One region of the Baekduia sp. genome, then DNA from elsewhere that is predicted to be linked to it. Evidence: riboswitches for the same ligand, from Rfam matches in the RefSeq annotation. Region 1 holds a riboswitch; each other region holds the start of a gene.

What was found. A riboswitch is a leader RNA that binds a small molecule or an ion and turns the genes downstream of it on or off. The one in region 1 is predicted to bind cyclic di-AMP.
Region 2: it holds a riboswitch for cyclic di-AMP, as region 1 does, so the genes downstream of both, VGO10_RS05630 (peptidoglycan-binding domain-containing protein) here and VGO10_RS02595 (hypothetical protein) in region 1, are expected to answer to the same signal.
Region 3: it holds a riboswitch for cyclic di-AMP, as region 1 does, so the genes downstream of both, VGO10_RS20975 (septal ring lytic transglycosylase RlpA family protein) here and VGO10_RS02595 (hypothetical protein) in region 1, are expected to answer to the same signal.
Region 4: it holds a riboswitch for cyclic di-AMP, as region 1 does, so the genes downstream of both, VGO10_RS11770 (transglycosylase family protein) here and VGO10_RS02595 (hypothetical protein) in region 1, are expected to answer to the same signal.

Annotation. Positions count from the first base shown of each region.
Region 1 is NZ_DASYJG010000013.1:8,451-12,055, reverse strand. Features, by position in the region: gene pspAB (PspA-associated protein PspAB) at 1-221, shown strand, start outside; gene pspAA (PspA-associated protein PspAA) at 218-517, opposite strand; gene VGO10_RS02600 (PspA/IM30 family protein) at 514-1,272, opposite strand; gene VGO10_RS02595 (hypothetical protein) at 1,340-1,951, opposite strand; cyclic di-AMP (ydaO/yuaA leader) riboswitch at 1,956-2,102, opposite strand; gene VGO10_RS02590 (cell wall-binding repeat-containing protein) at 2,303-3,502, shown strand; gene VGO10_RS02585 (hypothetical protein) at 3,499-3,605, shown strand, end outside.
Region 2 is NZ_DASYJG010000027.1:2,196-5,800, reverse strand. Features, by position in the region: gene VGO10_RS05635 (TIGR00730 family Rossman fold protein) at 1-80, opposite strand, end outside; gene VGO10_RS05630 (peptidoglycan-binding domain-containing protein) at 174-1,286, opposite strand; cyclic di-AMP (ydaO/yuaA leader) riboswitch at 1,294-1,455, opposite strand; gene VGO10_RS05625 (M20/M25/M40 family metallo-hydrolase) at 1,516-2,670, opposite strand; gene VGO10_RS05620 (peroxiredoxin) at 2,693-3,172, shown strand; gene sufD (Fe-S cluster assembly protein SufD) at 3,173-3,605, opposite strand, start outside.
Region 3 is NZ_DASYJG010000098.1:93,081-96,685, reverse strand. Features, by position in the region: gene VGO10_RS20985 (RNA polymerase sigma factor) at 1-497, shown strand, start outside; gene VGO10_RS20980 (amidohydrolase family protein) at 529-1,665, shown strand; cyclic di-AMP (ydaO/yuaA leader) riboswitch at 1,744-1,941, shown strand; gene VGO10_RS20975 (septal ring lytic transglycosylase RlpA family protein) at 2,070-2,654, shown strand; gene dinB (DNA polymerase IV) at 2,827-3,605, shown strand, end outside.
Region 4 is NZ_DASYJG010000049.1:20,483-24,087, forward strand. Features, by position in the region: gene ftsH (ATP-dependent zinc metalloprotease FtsH) at 1-1,225, opposite strand, end outside; cyclic di-AMP (ydaO/yuaA leader) riboswitch at 1,331-1,492, shown strand; gene VGO10_RS11770 (transglycosylase family protein) at 1,503-2,177, shown strand; gene VGO10_RS11775 (hypothetical protein) at 2,302-2,565, shown strand; gene VGO10_RS11780 (PASTA domain-containing protein) at 2,781-3,326, shown strand; gene VGO10_RS11785 (serine/threonine-protein kinase) at 3,323-3,605, opposite strand, start outside.

The DNA of each region.
Region 1 (3,605 bases):
GCGTGCTCTGCGCCGTCTTCGCCTTCGAGCAGTCAGACGGCCACCCCGTCTATTTCATCTACAACTACAAGCGCGGCACCTGGTACCCGTTCGTACCGGCAGGCGGCGACCAGCAGCGCAGCACCGAGCGCGAGCTGCAGATCAAGGCCCAGCTGGGCGCCGAGCTCCCGGTTGAGCAGGAGCTCGAGCGCTGGTTCCCCCTCTGGGGAATCCCGATTTAGCCGACGGCGTCAGAGGCCGGGTCGGGCACGAGGCCCTCGCCGGTGAAGTCGGCGCCGGCCTCGACGTAGCTCATGTCGGCGGGCGGCAGGATGATGTCCGACGGCCGCAGGTCGTCCTCGCCGGTCCGCGTGCCGTTGTCGCGAACGAACGCGAGCAGCTCGTCGAACGCGGCACGCCAACCGGGCTCGTCGTCGCGGTCGACGGCCTCCACCGCGGCGTCGTCGAGCTGGTTGAGGCGATCGTGGAAGTCGTCGGCAAGCTCGTATTGGCCGTCCGCGGAGATGCGGACGATCATGCCTGGCCCTCTTCGAGCTGCTTGGATTCCGCCGGAGCTGCACCCGAGCCGATCTCCGCCTTCATCTTGGCCAGCTCGTCATCGACCGTCGCGGTGCTCGACAGCTCCTTGAGCTGACGGTCGATGTCGTCATCGCCGCCCTCGCCGAGCTGGGTGAGGTCCTCGAACGCGCCGGATGCCTCCAGCTCGCCGACGGCGTCGGCGCGGGCCTTCATCTGCTCGGTCTTGTCAACGGCGCGCTGCATCGCCAGGCCGACGTCGGCCATCTCCTCGCCGACACCGGTCGCGGCCTCGGAGATCCGCACCTGGGCCTCGGCGGCCGAGTACTGCGCCTTGATGACCTCCTTCTTGGTGCGGAAGGCCTCGATCTTGGTCGTCAGCTTCTGCTGAGAGTCGATCAGCTTCTGCTGCTGGGCCTCGAGCTCTGAGACCTGCGAGTCGAGCCCCTGCAGCTCGGTCTGCGCGACGTTCTTGCGCTCCAGCGCGACGCGGGCGAGCTCCTCGTTGCCCTGCGACAGGGCCTGGCGCGCTTGGGTGTCGAGCTTGACGACGGACTGCTCGAGCTTGGAGGACTGCATCTGCAGTCGCTTCTTCGCCGTGACGACGTCCGCGATGCCCTTCTTGACGTTCTGGAGCGACTCCAGCTGCTTCTGGTAGCTGTAGTCCAGCGTCTCTGCTGGATCCTCGGCGCGGTCCAGCAGCTTCGAGATCTTCGCCTTCACGACCGTCGAGAAACGGCCACTAACGCCCGGCATCGGGCCTCCGTGCAGATCGTGGGAAAGGGGTTGGGCCTAAGCCTAGCCCCTGGCCCGCGAAGGTCGGCTAGAAGCCGACCGGATGGCGGGCCGTGAAGCCCCTGGTGCTGCGCAGCACCGGGCGCCAGCGCGGGCCCTTGCCGCCGGCGGGGTCGCCCGCGGCGCTCGTGTCGAGGCGCAGGCCGGCGATGACGGCGAAGGCGTGGCCCGGGTTCGTGTAGATCGTGAACCAGGTGCCGGGACCCTTGGCGCCCCACTTCATGAAGGACGAGGAGTCCAGCGGGCGGGGCAGCAGGTCGGCGCCGTGCAGCGCGTAGGAGACGGTGCCGGAGCAGTCATAGCCGCGCGAGAGGAACTTGGCGTTGTGCCCGCCGCCGTAGACATAGGGCTTGCCGATGATCTCGTTGGCGGCGGCGATCGCGTCCTTGACCTCCTGCGGCGCCGAGGCGGGCGCGGCGGCGTAGCCGGTCGGCAGGATGGTCGCGGTCTGCTCGGGGGTGAGCTGCGTGGTCGCCGGGTTGGGCTGCCCGTAGGTGGCGCCACCGGTGTCGGCCGGGACGGTTGCCGTCGCCGGGATCGTGCTGGAAGGGTCTGCGCCACCGGTCGTCGACTGCGCCAGCGCCGCAGGAGCGGCTACCAGCGATGCAACGATCGTCAGCACAAGGGCAGATGCCCGCAAGGTCGAATCCTCTTTCGTCGGCCTGCGGGGTTAGCTGACGGGCTAGCGCGGAAAGAGCCTGCGCTTCTCACGGATAACCGTGTGATTCGCCCCAAACAACCTGGGTCCCCCGCCCACTGGCTCCTCACCAGCGGTTCGGCGTGGTCGGAAACCTACACGACGGGGCGGAAAGATGCACATCCGCGTCCCGCAATGCAGGTTGCACCCCGTGGTTCGGCGAGCAGCGTCCCGATCCCCACCCCGATGGTTCGCCTCCGGACGGATGATCCATGGAGCTGCGTCGGCGGATGGGGCGGCGAGTGGGGCCGGATCAGCGCGTGCCGACGGACCGAGGACGTAGCCTGCCGGGCCATGCGTCTCGCGCGAATCGCCGCCGCGGTGCTCGTTGTCGCGCTGGTCGTGGCCGGCTGCGGCCGGGGCTCCGACACCGACAACAACGGCCAGACACCGACCACGCCGACCACCGGTGCCAAAGGCACGGAGACGACGGCCGCCCAGGATCTCGGCTTCCCGACGTTCGCCACCAAGAACACGACGCGGATCGGCGGCGCCGATCCGATCGCCGACGCCGCGGCCGCGGCGCGCGCGGTCTACACCGGCGCATCGCGCATCACCCGCCCGCAGGCCGTCGTGCTCGCCGACGACAGCGACTGGCGCGTCGGCCTCGCCGCCTCGGTGCTGATGAGCGCGCCGATCCGCGCGCCGCTGCTCTACGCGCACGGCACCGACAAGCTCCCGGCCGCGACCCAGAACGCGCTGGCCGCGCTGGCGCCCACGGGCTCCAAGGACGCCGGCGGCGCACAGGTCATCCGCGTCGGCGACGTGCCCGAGCTCGATGGCACCAAGACCACCGACCTGCGCGGCGACGGCGCCTTCGCGCTCGCCCGCGCCATCGACGCCTTCCAGGCCGCTGCGCACGGGACCACGAGCGACCGCGTGGTCGTCGTCGGCGCCGACGCACCGGAGTACGCGATGCCTGCAGCCGCCTGGGCGGCCAAGTCCGGCGACCCGATCCTCTTCACCCGTCGCGACAGCGTGCCCGAGGACACCCGCGCGGCGATCGCGGCCCACCAGCAGCCCAAGATCTATGTCCTCGGCCCGTCCAGCGCGGTCTCCGACAAGGTCCTGAAGCAGCTCAAGAAGCTCGGCAGCGTGACGCGCATCGCCGGCGCGAGCCCCGCGGCGTCCTCGGTCGCCTTCGCGCGCTTCGTCGACGGCGCGTTCGGCTGGGGCGTCGTCGATCCTGGCCACGGCTTCGTCTTCGCCGACACTCACCGCCCGGGCGATGCCGGCGCCGCCGCACCGTTGTCGGCCAGCGGCACCTACGGCCCGCTCCTGGTGACCGACGACCCGACCAAGGTGCCGACCGCGTTGCAGGGTTACCTGCTCGACGTGCAGCCTGGCTACACCAGGGATCCGGTGCGCGGCGTCTACAATCACGGCTGGATCATCGGCGACGAGAGCGCGTTCTCTGTCGCCGTCCAATCGCAGATCGACGCTCTCCTGGAGATCGTCCCCGTCAACGAACGCGGAAGCGCCCCCACACCATGAGCCAGGCCGAGAGCCCCGATCGTCTCAACCGCGACGTCACCGTCGATGACGTCCGCCAGCTCATGGGCGCCTCGACGCCGCATTTCGCGCTGCAACTTCGTAA
Region 2 (3,605 bases), on a different contig from region 1:
AGCACGGCGCGGCGCTTGGTGCCCAGCAGCTCCTCGTCTGGCGAGGTGGGCGGATGGGGACGGCGAGCGGGCGTGGTCACGCGCGGGGTTCTATCCGACGTGGCCGCATGGCGGAGGCGGTGCGCGCCTCCCGAGCGCCCACCGCCTCCGTGTACCCCTGCGGAAACTGGTGCCTAGAGCCCGGGCGGATGCACGACCGTGTACCCGCTGGCCGGGCGCGAGGCGGTCTGCCAGCGCGAGCCGGTCCCCGAGCGGCCGCTGGTGTCGAAGCGCAGCCCGGCGACGACCATGTAGACGTGGCCGCTGTTGGCGTAGATGGTCACCCACTGGCCGGGACCCTTGTCGCCCCAGCCGGCGAAGTCGCCGGAGGTCAGCGCCGAGTCCAGCAGGCCGGCGCCGTGCAGCGCGTAGGAGACCGAGCCCGAGCAGTCATAGCCGGAGTCCTGCCATTTGCCGTGGCCGCCGCCGTAGTGGTAGGGCGTCTTGGCGATCTCGTTGCCCGCGGCGATGATCTGCTTGACCTGGTCGGGCGCGTCGGCCGGCGCGACGGCGAGGCCGTCGCTGCCGACGGTCGCCTTGGAGCCGGGCGTGAGCGCCGCCGGCGCCGGCGAGGTCGAGCCCGTGGCGGTGGAGTCGTCGCCGTCGACCAGCGAGCGCAGCAGGTCGATGTCGGCGGCGTCGGTGATGCCGTCGACGTCGACCTGCTGATCGGTCTCGAACTGCTTGATGCTCTTGACCGTGCCGGCGCCGTATTCCCCGTCGACCGATGTCGTGAAGCCCGCGCGCTTGAGGTAGTCCTGAAGGATCTTGACGTCGTGGCCGCTCATCCCCTTGCGCAGCGGGATGCGGTCGCCGAGGTGGTAGGTGCCGGTCACGGTGGAGCGGACGTCGAAGCCGCCGCTGGCGTTCTTGGCGGCCGAGCCGTCGGTCGCGCCCTTCAGGGCGGCGATCGTCCTGCCGTCGGCGACCCCCGTCGCCCTGAGGCGGGCGGCGCGCTGGAAGCGGCGCACGACCTTGACGGTGGTGGCGCCGAAGCTGCCGTCGGTCGCGGTCTTGAAGCCCGCCTGCGTGAGCAGCGTCTGGAGCGCCTTGACGCGCGGGCCGTGGTCACCGTCGCGCAGCGTCCTGCTTCCCACCTTCTTGGCCGCCGTCGCAGCCGGGGCTGTGGTCTGCGGGGCGGCAACCGGGGTGTCAGCCCCGGCGATGGCGGGGAGAAACAGGAAACAAGCGGCAGCGAACGCGTAGAAGACGCAGAACGCGGTCGAGCGGAACGGCAGGCGCGACAACGGAACTTACCCCTCTCTTTGGGCGCCTACGGGGTTAGCTGTCGGGCTCGCGCCAAGAGAGTGGCGCTACTTCGCTGATCGCGATGATTCGCCCCATGCCCGATATCTCGGGCCAGTGGGTCCCCCGCTCCCCGGCGATTGCTCGTCAGGGATTCGGCTGGTCAAACGACGGCGGAAGCGTAGCGAAGCCTGCGGCCGTTTGTCGTCATAACGACGTCCGCTGCCTGACTCACGCGACCGGGGGAGGTGGCTGCAGGGCGGCGAGTGCCACCGCCAGCGCGACCTCGGTGCGGGTCCGCAGCGAGGAGGCGAGCACGAACTCGCCGGGGTTGTGCGCCGCTCCACCGCGCGGGCCGAGCCCGTCGACGGTCAGCGGGATCGTCGCCGCGAAGTGGCTGGCGTCGCTGGCGCCACCGCGTTGCGCGGCGATGACGGGCCGGCCGAGAAACGCGCTCGCGCAAGCCAGCAGCGGCGCGGTCGCCTCACGGGCGTCCATGCCCGGCCACTCGCGGACGAGGCGCTTGGTGAGGGTCGCGCCGCCGACATCGGCGGGGACGGCGTCGAGGACGCGGGCGAAGGCGTCGAGGCGATCGGCGCGGACGTCGGCGATCAGCCGCCCGGCCGCGGGGACGACGTTGAACGCGTCGCCGCTGCGCACGACGGTCGGGACGGCGGTGAGGCGATCATCGCCGTGCGGATCGTGCTGGGCGGCGATGGCCTGGGCGGCGGTCGCGAGCGCGAGCAGCGCGTTGACGCCCTTGTCGGGGGCCGAGCCGGAGTGCGCGCTGCGGCCGTGGGCCAGCACCTCGACGGTGCCGGCGCCCTTGCGCTTGACGACGACCGCGTCGTTGCCGTCGGCGTCGCGCTCGCCGGCCTCGAAGCAGAGGCAGGCGTCGAAGCCGGCGAAGCGGTCGACGTGGCCGAATGGGCCGACGCGCCACTCCTCGTCGACGACGAGCAGCAGCGCGATCTCGGCGAAGAGGTCGGGCCGGGTGGCCAGCGCGCGCAGGACGCCGAGGGCGAGGATGTCGCCGCCCTTCATGTCGACCGTGCCCGAGCCGTAGAGGCGGTCGGGGTCTTGTGGATCGCGCTCGAGGACGCGGTGCTCGTCGTGGGCGACGACCGTGTCGAGATGGCCGAGCAGAAGGACGCGGCGCGTGCCGGTGCCGCGCACGCGCGCGAGAAGATCGGGCGCGTGGTCGGGCGAGGAGCACGGGACGCGTTCGGTGGTCGCACCGTCTGGCAGCAGCGCCGCGGCGATCGCCGCGGCCTCCTGCGCGCCGCTGACATCGCCCGAGGGCGAGGAGACGCCCACGAGCGCCTCGAGCTCACGCCCGGCGCGGTCGGCGATCGAAGCTGAACTTTCGGCGATCCACTGGTCCACGGGTTCTCTACAGTTGCACGTCATGGCCAAGGGACCGCGCGTGGGCGACACCGCCCCGGACTTCGAACTGGTGGGCACCGATGGGCCGTTCCGGCTCAGCGAGCATCGCGGCCAACGCGTCGTGTTGCTGTTCTACCCGGGCGACGAGACGCCGGTCTGCACGAAGCAGTTCTGCTCGTATCGCGATCGTGCGGACGACATGTCGGCGCTGGACGCCGTTGTTGTCGGCATCTCCGGCCAGGACGTGGAGTCCCACCGCGAGTTCACCTCGCATCACGGTCTGACCGTGCCGCTGCTGGCCGATCCCGACAAGGCCGTCGCACGGGCCTACGGCGTGACCCGGCCGGTCCTCGGAACCCAGCGCGCGACGTTCATCATCGACGCCGACGGCACGATCGCCTGGGCCAAGATCCACGCGCTTGGGTTGGACTACGTGGGCGTCGACGAGCTGGCCGCGGCGCTGGCGTCCGTCGCGCCGGCCGCGCCCGCCTCAGCCGAGTAGCTAACCGAGCACCTCGCCCAGCCGCAGCTCCAGCGCCCCCGCGATCGCGTCGCGGACCGGGCCCTCGTCGTAGCGCTCGACGATCGCGCCGAGGAAGCCCTCGACCACCAAGCGCTCCGCGGTCGTCTTCGACAATCCGCGCGAGCGCAGGTAGAAGATCTGCTCCGGGTCGATCTGGGCGATGGCCGCGGCGTGCGTGCAGCGCACGTCGTCGGCGAGGATCTCCAGACCGGGGATCGCGTCGGCGTGGGCCTTCTTGCCGAGCAGGAGGTTGCGTGCCTCCTGGAAGGCGTCGGTGCGCTGGGCGCCCGGGTCGACCTTGATCATCCCGCGCCAGACGGCCGAGGAGCGGCCGCTGATCAAACCACGGAAGGCCAGATCGCTCACCGTGTCGGGCGCCGCGTGCTCCTGCAGCGTGTCGTAGTCGACGTGC
Region 3 (3,605 bases), on a different contig from region 1:
GCAGCGTCCACGCGACCGCCCACCGCGTGCTGGGCAGTTCGGCGGCGGCCCAGGATGTCGTCCAGGACGTCTTTCTGCGCGTCTGGCGCAACCCGCAGAAGTTCGACGCCGGCCGCGGCGAGGTCGGCAGCTACCTGCGGCTGATGGCCCGCAGTCGCGCGGTCGATGTCTGGCGCGAGGGGCAGGCCTCCGGGCGGGCCGAGGATCGCTTGAAGGTCGTCGTCGCCCATGACGTCTCCCGCGGCGCCGATTTGCAGCCCGATCACCTGGCGCTTGCCTCGGCCGACCGCTCCGACGTCCGCGCCGCGCTCGGCCGCCTGCCCAACTCCCAGCGCGAGGCGCTGGTGCTCGCTTACTGGGGCGGGCTGACCGCCGACCAGATCGCGACGCGCGCCGGCGTGCCGCTCGGCACCGCCAAGAGTCGGATCCGCCTCGGGCTCGCCCGCCTGCGCGCCGAACTGGGGTCGCTGCGCGCGGAGGACGGCGTAGCCGCCTAACGCCGTTGACCACTCGGGTAGGGTGCGCACCGTGCCGGTGGTCGGTCTGCCCTTCGAAGACGTCCTCGTCGAGCTGTGGTCGCGCGAGCTTGCGTGGCTGGGGGAAAGCGTTTCCTGGTTCGACGCCCACACCCACATCGGCCATCACGATCCCGATGGCTTTGAGGCCGATCCAGAAGAGCTGATCGCGGCGCTGGATGCGGCCGGCCAGCAGCGCGCGCTGGTCTTCGCCATGCAGGAGCCCGACGGCTATCGCGGGCCTAACGACTGGGTCCTGCGCTCGTGTGCGGAATCTGATGGTCGGCTCGTCCCGCTGGCGCGCATCGATCCCAAGGCGCCCGATGCGATGGAGGAGGCGCGCCGCTGTCTGGCGGCCGGCGCCCGGGGCTTCAAGCTCCATCCGCGCAGCGATGGCTTCGTGCTCCCGCACCCGGTTGTCGAGGAGCTCGTCGCGCTGGCCGGAGAGCACCGGCTGCCGGTGCTCTTTCACGCCGGCCGCGGGATCCCTGACCTCGGCGACCCGATCGTGCACCTGGCGACCGAGCATCCGGGCGCCCGGCTGATCCTCGCGCACGCCGGCATCAGCGACTTGGGGCTGCTGGCGCCGCACGTGGGCCGACTGCCGAACATCCTGTTCGACACGTCGTGGTGGCACGTGAGCGACATGCTGACGCTGTTTGCCACCGTGCCGCCCGGGCAGATCTTGTACGCCTCGGACATGCCGTACGGCGGGCCGCGGTATCCGGCGCTGCTGATGCTGCGCTGCGCGCGGGCGGTCGGGCTGACGCCCGAGCAGGCTGCGGTGATCGCCGGCGGTCAGATCGAGCGGGTGCTCGCCGGTGACGACCTCCTGGACCTGGGCCCGGCGGCGGGCACGGGCAACCTCGGCGCCCGCGTGCTCAGCTTCGAGCGGGTGATCAGCTACGTGGCCACGGCCGTGCAGGTCACGTTCCTCCAGGGTGATGCGACCCAGGCGTTCTCGCTGGCGCGCTTGGCCTGCCAGGCGCCTGACGGTGCGCAGCATCGTGAAGTGCTGAATGAGATGGATCGCTACATCGCGGTGTCCCAGCAGCGCATGGCGGAGGGGATGCATCCGTTCGCGAGCTTGTACCCCGCGCTGGCCGCGATGGTCTTGGCGGGCACCGCCGAGGCCCTGCTCTCGGCCTGACAGCTGTCAATGGCTGACCGCTGGTTGTGTGACCCGGTTCACACAGCGGCCCGGGTCTCGGGATAGTCTGAACGAACACTTGTTCGAACGCCGAACCGTCTCCGCCTGATCGGAGACGGGCGGGGGACCCATCTGCCGGTCGTGAGTGCGATCCGACCGGCTGGGGCGAGTCGGGGCCCACTGGCCCCGTAGCGATTGACCGACGCGTGCCCGATGCACGCGCCGCGGCTTGTCGCGAGCCCGACAGCTAACCCCGCAGGCGCTGATCACGTAGGAGGTGCCTCTCCTTGAGGCTCAAGAACCTGCGCGCTTCGGGTCTCACGAGCGCGCTTCTCAGCACGACCATCGTCGCGGCGGGTCCGTCCGTCGCGAGCTCCGATACGCAGTCTCCATTAGCGCCCACCTTGGCCGCGACGCCTGTCGCGATCAAGGCGTCGTCCTCGCTGACCGTCAGGAGCGTGCGGCGCACGGTCATGGCGGGCAACAGCATCGTCGTCCGTGGCGCCCTGCGCCCGGCGGGCGCCGGCCGCGCCGTCTCGCTGCAGCTGGCCAAGGGCAGTGGCGGGTGGAGGACGGTCGACCACGATCGCACCGATCGCCACGGCCGCTACGTCTTGGTCTGGCGCGCGGCGCGCACCGGCACCAAGCGCGTGCGCGTCCACTTCGGCGGCACGCGCGAGCTGTCCTCGTCGCGCCACCTGGCGGGCACGGCCCGCATCTACCGCCGGGCGCTCGCCTCGTGGTACGGCCCCGGCCTCTACGGCGGCCACCTCGCCTGCGGCGGCACGCTGACGCCCGGCACGCTCGGCGTCGCCAACAAGTCGCTGCCGTGCGGCACGAAGGTCACGCTGCATTACCGCGGCCGTACCGTGCGCGTGCCGGTCGTCGACCGCGGCCCCTACGTGGGCGCCCGCGAGTTCGACCTGACCGCCGCGACGAAGGCCAAGCTCGGCTTCGGCTCGACCGGCACGGTTCTCACCACGCGCTAGCGGCATCACCCTGGGCCGTCGAGGGACGACTGTGGGTCCTGAGGACCCCAAAGTCGTCCCTCGATGCACCCTTTGGGTCATCGAGGGACGACTGAACCCCGAGGGCGTGGTGCAGTCGTCCCTCGACGCATGGTGGGGTGGGCGCGTCGGGTGCGCCGCGTACCTTTGACGGGTGGCGAAGCGCGTCATAGCTCACCTCGACTGCGATGCGTTCTTCGCGTCGGTCGAGCTGCAGCGGCGGCCGGAGCTCAAGGGGCTGCCGGTGATCGTCGCCGGCACTGGCCCGCGTGCGGTCGTCACGACCGCGTCCTATGAGGCGCGCAAGTTCGGCGTCGGCTCGGCGATGAGCGCGGCCGAGGCGCGGCGGCGCTGCCCGCAGGCGGTGACGATCCCGCCCGACCACCAGGCCTACTCCGAGAAGTCGCGCGAGGTCTGGGGCCTCGTGCGCGAGCGTGTCGATGTCCTCCAACAAGCCGGGATCGACGAGGCCTACGCCGATCTCACCGGCATCGACAAGCCGCTGCCTTTCTTGCGCGAGTTGATCGCCGCGGTCAAGGAGCAGACCGGCATCCAGATCTCGGCCGGGATCGCGCCCAACCGGCTGGTCGCCAAGATCGCTTCTGACCTCGGCAAGCCCGCGGGCTTCGTGGCGATCGGTCGCGAGCAGTGCGCCGCCCACATCGCCGACCGCTCCCCGCGGATCGTCCCGGGCATCGGCCCCAAGACCGCGGCGCGGCTGGCTGAGATGGGCTACGCGACGCTCGGCGCGCTGCAGAACGCGCCGGTCGTCGAGCTGCAGGAGCGCTTCGGCGAGCGCTACGGCCACGACCTGCACCGTCGCGCGCACCTGCACGACGAGTCGCCGCTGGTCACGACGCGCGTGGCCAAGTCGCGGTCGGTCGAGACGACCTTCGATGTCGACGTCGCCGACCACGCCGAGCTGGAGTCGAT
Region 4 (3,605 bases), on a different contig from region 1:
GCGTCGTCGCGGCCAGGCCCTTGAGGTCGACGTCGTCAGCCAGCGGCACCGAGCGCGTGTGGACCTCGAGGATCTTCTCGCGGCCCTCGACGTCGGGCGGGTTGACGGTGACGCGGCGGTCGAAGCGGCCGGGGCGCAGCAGCGCAGCGTCAAGGACATCAGGTCGGTTGGTCGAGGCCAGGACGATGACGCCTTCAGAGCCCGTGAAGCCGTCCATCTCGGTGAGGATCTGGTTGAGCGTCTGCTCGCGCTCGTCGTGGCCGCCGAGCGATGCGCCGCCGCCGCGCTGGCGGCCGATCGCGTCGAGCTCGTCGATGAAGATGATCGACGGCGCCGCGGCCTTGGCCTGCGTGAAGAGATCGCGGACGCGGGAGGCGCCGACGCCGACGACCATCTCGATGAACTCCGACGCCGAGATGGAGAAGAACGGCACGTCGGCCTCGCCGGCGACCGCGCGGGCCAGGAGCGTCTTGCCCGTGCCGGGCTGGCCGCTCAGCAGCACGCCCTTCGGGATCATCGCCCCGAGCGAGCGGTACTTGTCGGGGTTCTTGAGGAAGTCGACGACCTCTTCGAGCTCATCCTCGGCCTCGTCGATGCCGGCGACGTCGGCGAAGGTCGTGCGCGACGTGCTGGCCGAGTCATAGCGCTTGGCCCGCGAGCGGCCGAGGCCCGACAGGCCGGCGGCGCCGCCACCCGCGCGGCGGGCGATGACGATGAAGAGGCCGACGATCAGCAGCGTCGGGCCGAAGAAGAGCAGGATGTCGGCCCACAGCGAGCGGCCGTTGTCCAGTGGCTTGGCGTTGACGATGACGCCCTTGGCCTGCAGCTGGGCGAGCAGCGTCTCGTTGGTCGGCGCGAAGGCCGGACGGAAGGTCTTGAACTTGGTCTCGGACTCGTGCTTGGAGTCCTGCGGGTCGACCTTGACCTTGAAGACGCCCTGGATGTCATCCCCCTTGGAGGTGACCTCGCGGACGTTGTTCTTGTCGACCTCGTTGAGGAACTGCGTATAAGGCACCGAGATCCGGTTCGGCTGGCTGGGGACCAGGAAGCCGAACAGGACGTTCAAAGCCAGCACGGCGACGACGAAGTAGAGGAAGCGGCGGCCTCCGGGAGGGCGTGGCATGCCCATCGGGCCCTGCTTCTTCTCGGTCGGTCCGCCCTCGACCCGCCACGGCGTTGGCTGGCGGTCATCCCTGCGGCGGGGTGCTTCTGGCTCTGGTGGCATGCGCTGGGGCGCAGTGTACGAACCAGGACGGCGCGGCTCGCCGACGGCTCGGTCCCGAACGTTCTGTCACCCAGCATGTGTCGTGCCGATGTGCTTCCCTACACGGCTGTACACCAGCCGAGTCCCGGTGGCGCCGTGTCGCCGGGAGCGGGGGACCCAACTGGATCCGCGTGAGCGGGTCCCGGGGCGAATCGCCACATCTGTGGCGTAGCGCAGCTCTACAGCGCGAGCCCGTCAGCTAACCCCGTAGGCGTGAAGAGCAAAGGAAGCACCCTTCGTGATCTACGAGATCGAACGCGCCTGCCAGGCGTCCATGGAACGCTCGCGTGCGCGCCGGACCGCTGTGGCGCAACGGCTGGCGGTCCTCCGCCGACGGCGACGCCGCGGCGGCAGCAGCTCGGTGGCGATCCTCGGCGCCGTGCTGGCGCTGGGCGGCCCGCTGGCGCTGGCGCAGACCAGCGCGCAAGCGCCGGTCCCGAGCACGCTGAGCGCCGGTTCGTCCGGCAGCGCCGTCTCCGCCCTGCAGGCGGCGCTCGGCATCGGGCAGACCGGCCGCTTCTCGGCGGCGACCGCGCGCGCCGTGCGCTCCTTCCAGCGCGCCCACGGCCTGACGGTCGACGGGATCGTCGGCCCGCAGACGGCGGGCGCGATGAAGCTGCCGTCCGGGACGGCGGCGCCGGCGAGCAGCGCTGGGCCGGAGGCGGTCGCCTCCGCGGTCGGACCGGACTCCGCGACGCTGGGTCGGATCGCCCGGTGCGAGTCCGGCGGCGATCCGACGGCGATCTCCGCCGATGGGCAGTACCGCGGCAAGTACCAGTTCACCCGCGCGACGTGGCGGGCGATGGGCGGCAGCGGCGACCCCGCCGCCGCGCCCGAGGCCGAGCAGGATCGGCGCGCCGCGGCGCTGCTGGCGGCGCAGGGCACCACGCCCTGGCCGGCCTGCGGCAGATGATCCCTGGGATCGATCGCTGAGCGACACCGAACCCGCGCATATCGCGGGTTCGGTGTCGTCGAGTGCTGCGGAGGCCGCTCGTCCACGTGGCGCAAGCGTCGCGCACCTGCGACGCTTGCGCGCGGTGTCCGCTCCCGACCAGCTCTCCCTGACGCTCGGCCCGTCGTTCACGGTCGAGGTCGACGATCGCTTCAGCCCGGGGCTGACGGGTCGCCATGACCGCGCCTACGCCTCGCCGCCGCAGCCGCGCGACGAGGCGCTGACGCTGGCGGCGCTGCTGCTCGACGCCGGCCAGGATCTCGACGGCGTCGGCCCATGGCAGCGCGCCCTGGCCGGCGGCCGCCGGACGGTCCGGCTCGTGCCGGCGTCCAACGGCGCGGCGGACTGAGCCACCGCCCGGCCACATCGCGCCCGGCCCATCTCAAGTCTGTGCGGGCGGCTGCCGACTACTGGAGTGAGCGTGTAGCACCCTCCTCCTCCGCTCATGTTTGACCTTCCTCATCCGAAGCCCTCTGTGCCAGCAGGGGGCTTCGGGAGTTAACGACGGGCGGGCGCTGTCGCATACTGGTGGGGTTCGGTGTGCTGCACCGGCGACCTCGACGCATGCGGCTCTCCCTCCTCACCGGCGCAGCGTGCGCCCTCCTGCTCGGCGCCTGTGGTGGCGACAAGCCGGCCAAGCCGGTCGCACCCGTGCGCCTGCAGGTCACCGCGCCGCAGGATCTCGGGACGGTGCGGACGGCGAGCGTGGAGGTCCGTGGGACCGTGAGACCGGCGAGCGCGACCGTCACGGTGCGCGGCGAGCGCGCGCAGGTGAGCGGTGGCGCCTGGAGCGCGCAGATCAGCGTCGAACCCGGCGTCAACGTCGTCGACGTCCTCGCCAGCGCCGGCCGCGCTCGCCCGGCGCTGACCGCCGTGCGGGTCCGTCGCGTCGTCGACGTCGTGGTCCCCGACCTCGTCGGCCTCAGCGCCGACGACGCCAAGTCCGCGCTGGCCGACGCCCATCTCGAAGGCGATCTGCAGACCACCAACGGCGGCTTCTTCGACGAACTGCTCGGCGGCAAGCCCGAGGTCTGTGCGACCGACCCGAGCGCCGGCGCCCACGTCGATCCGGGGTCGACGGTGGTCGTGCAGCTCGCGCGCCGCTGCTAGGCCCGCGGCTCGGTCGCGATCAGGTCGATCGCGGCCTTGCCGTCGCGGCGGATGACGCCGAAGACGATCCGGCCGGTGATCGGCGGTGCGCCGTCGCGCGTCACGGTGTAGCGGCCCTCAGCGCGGCCGGCGGTGCCGCCCGAGACCTTCAGGTTGTCGAGCGCGTAGTGCTGGATCTTGCTCGTGGCGAACTGGCGGTGGTACTCGCTGACGACTGCCACGCGACCGCGCTGCGCCGCGCCGCTGGCGCCCCAGCGCCGGACCGCGGGCGTCAGCGTG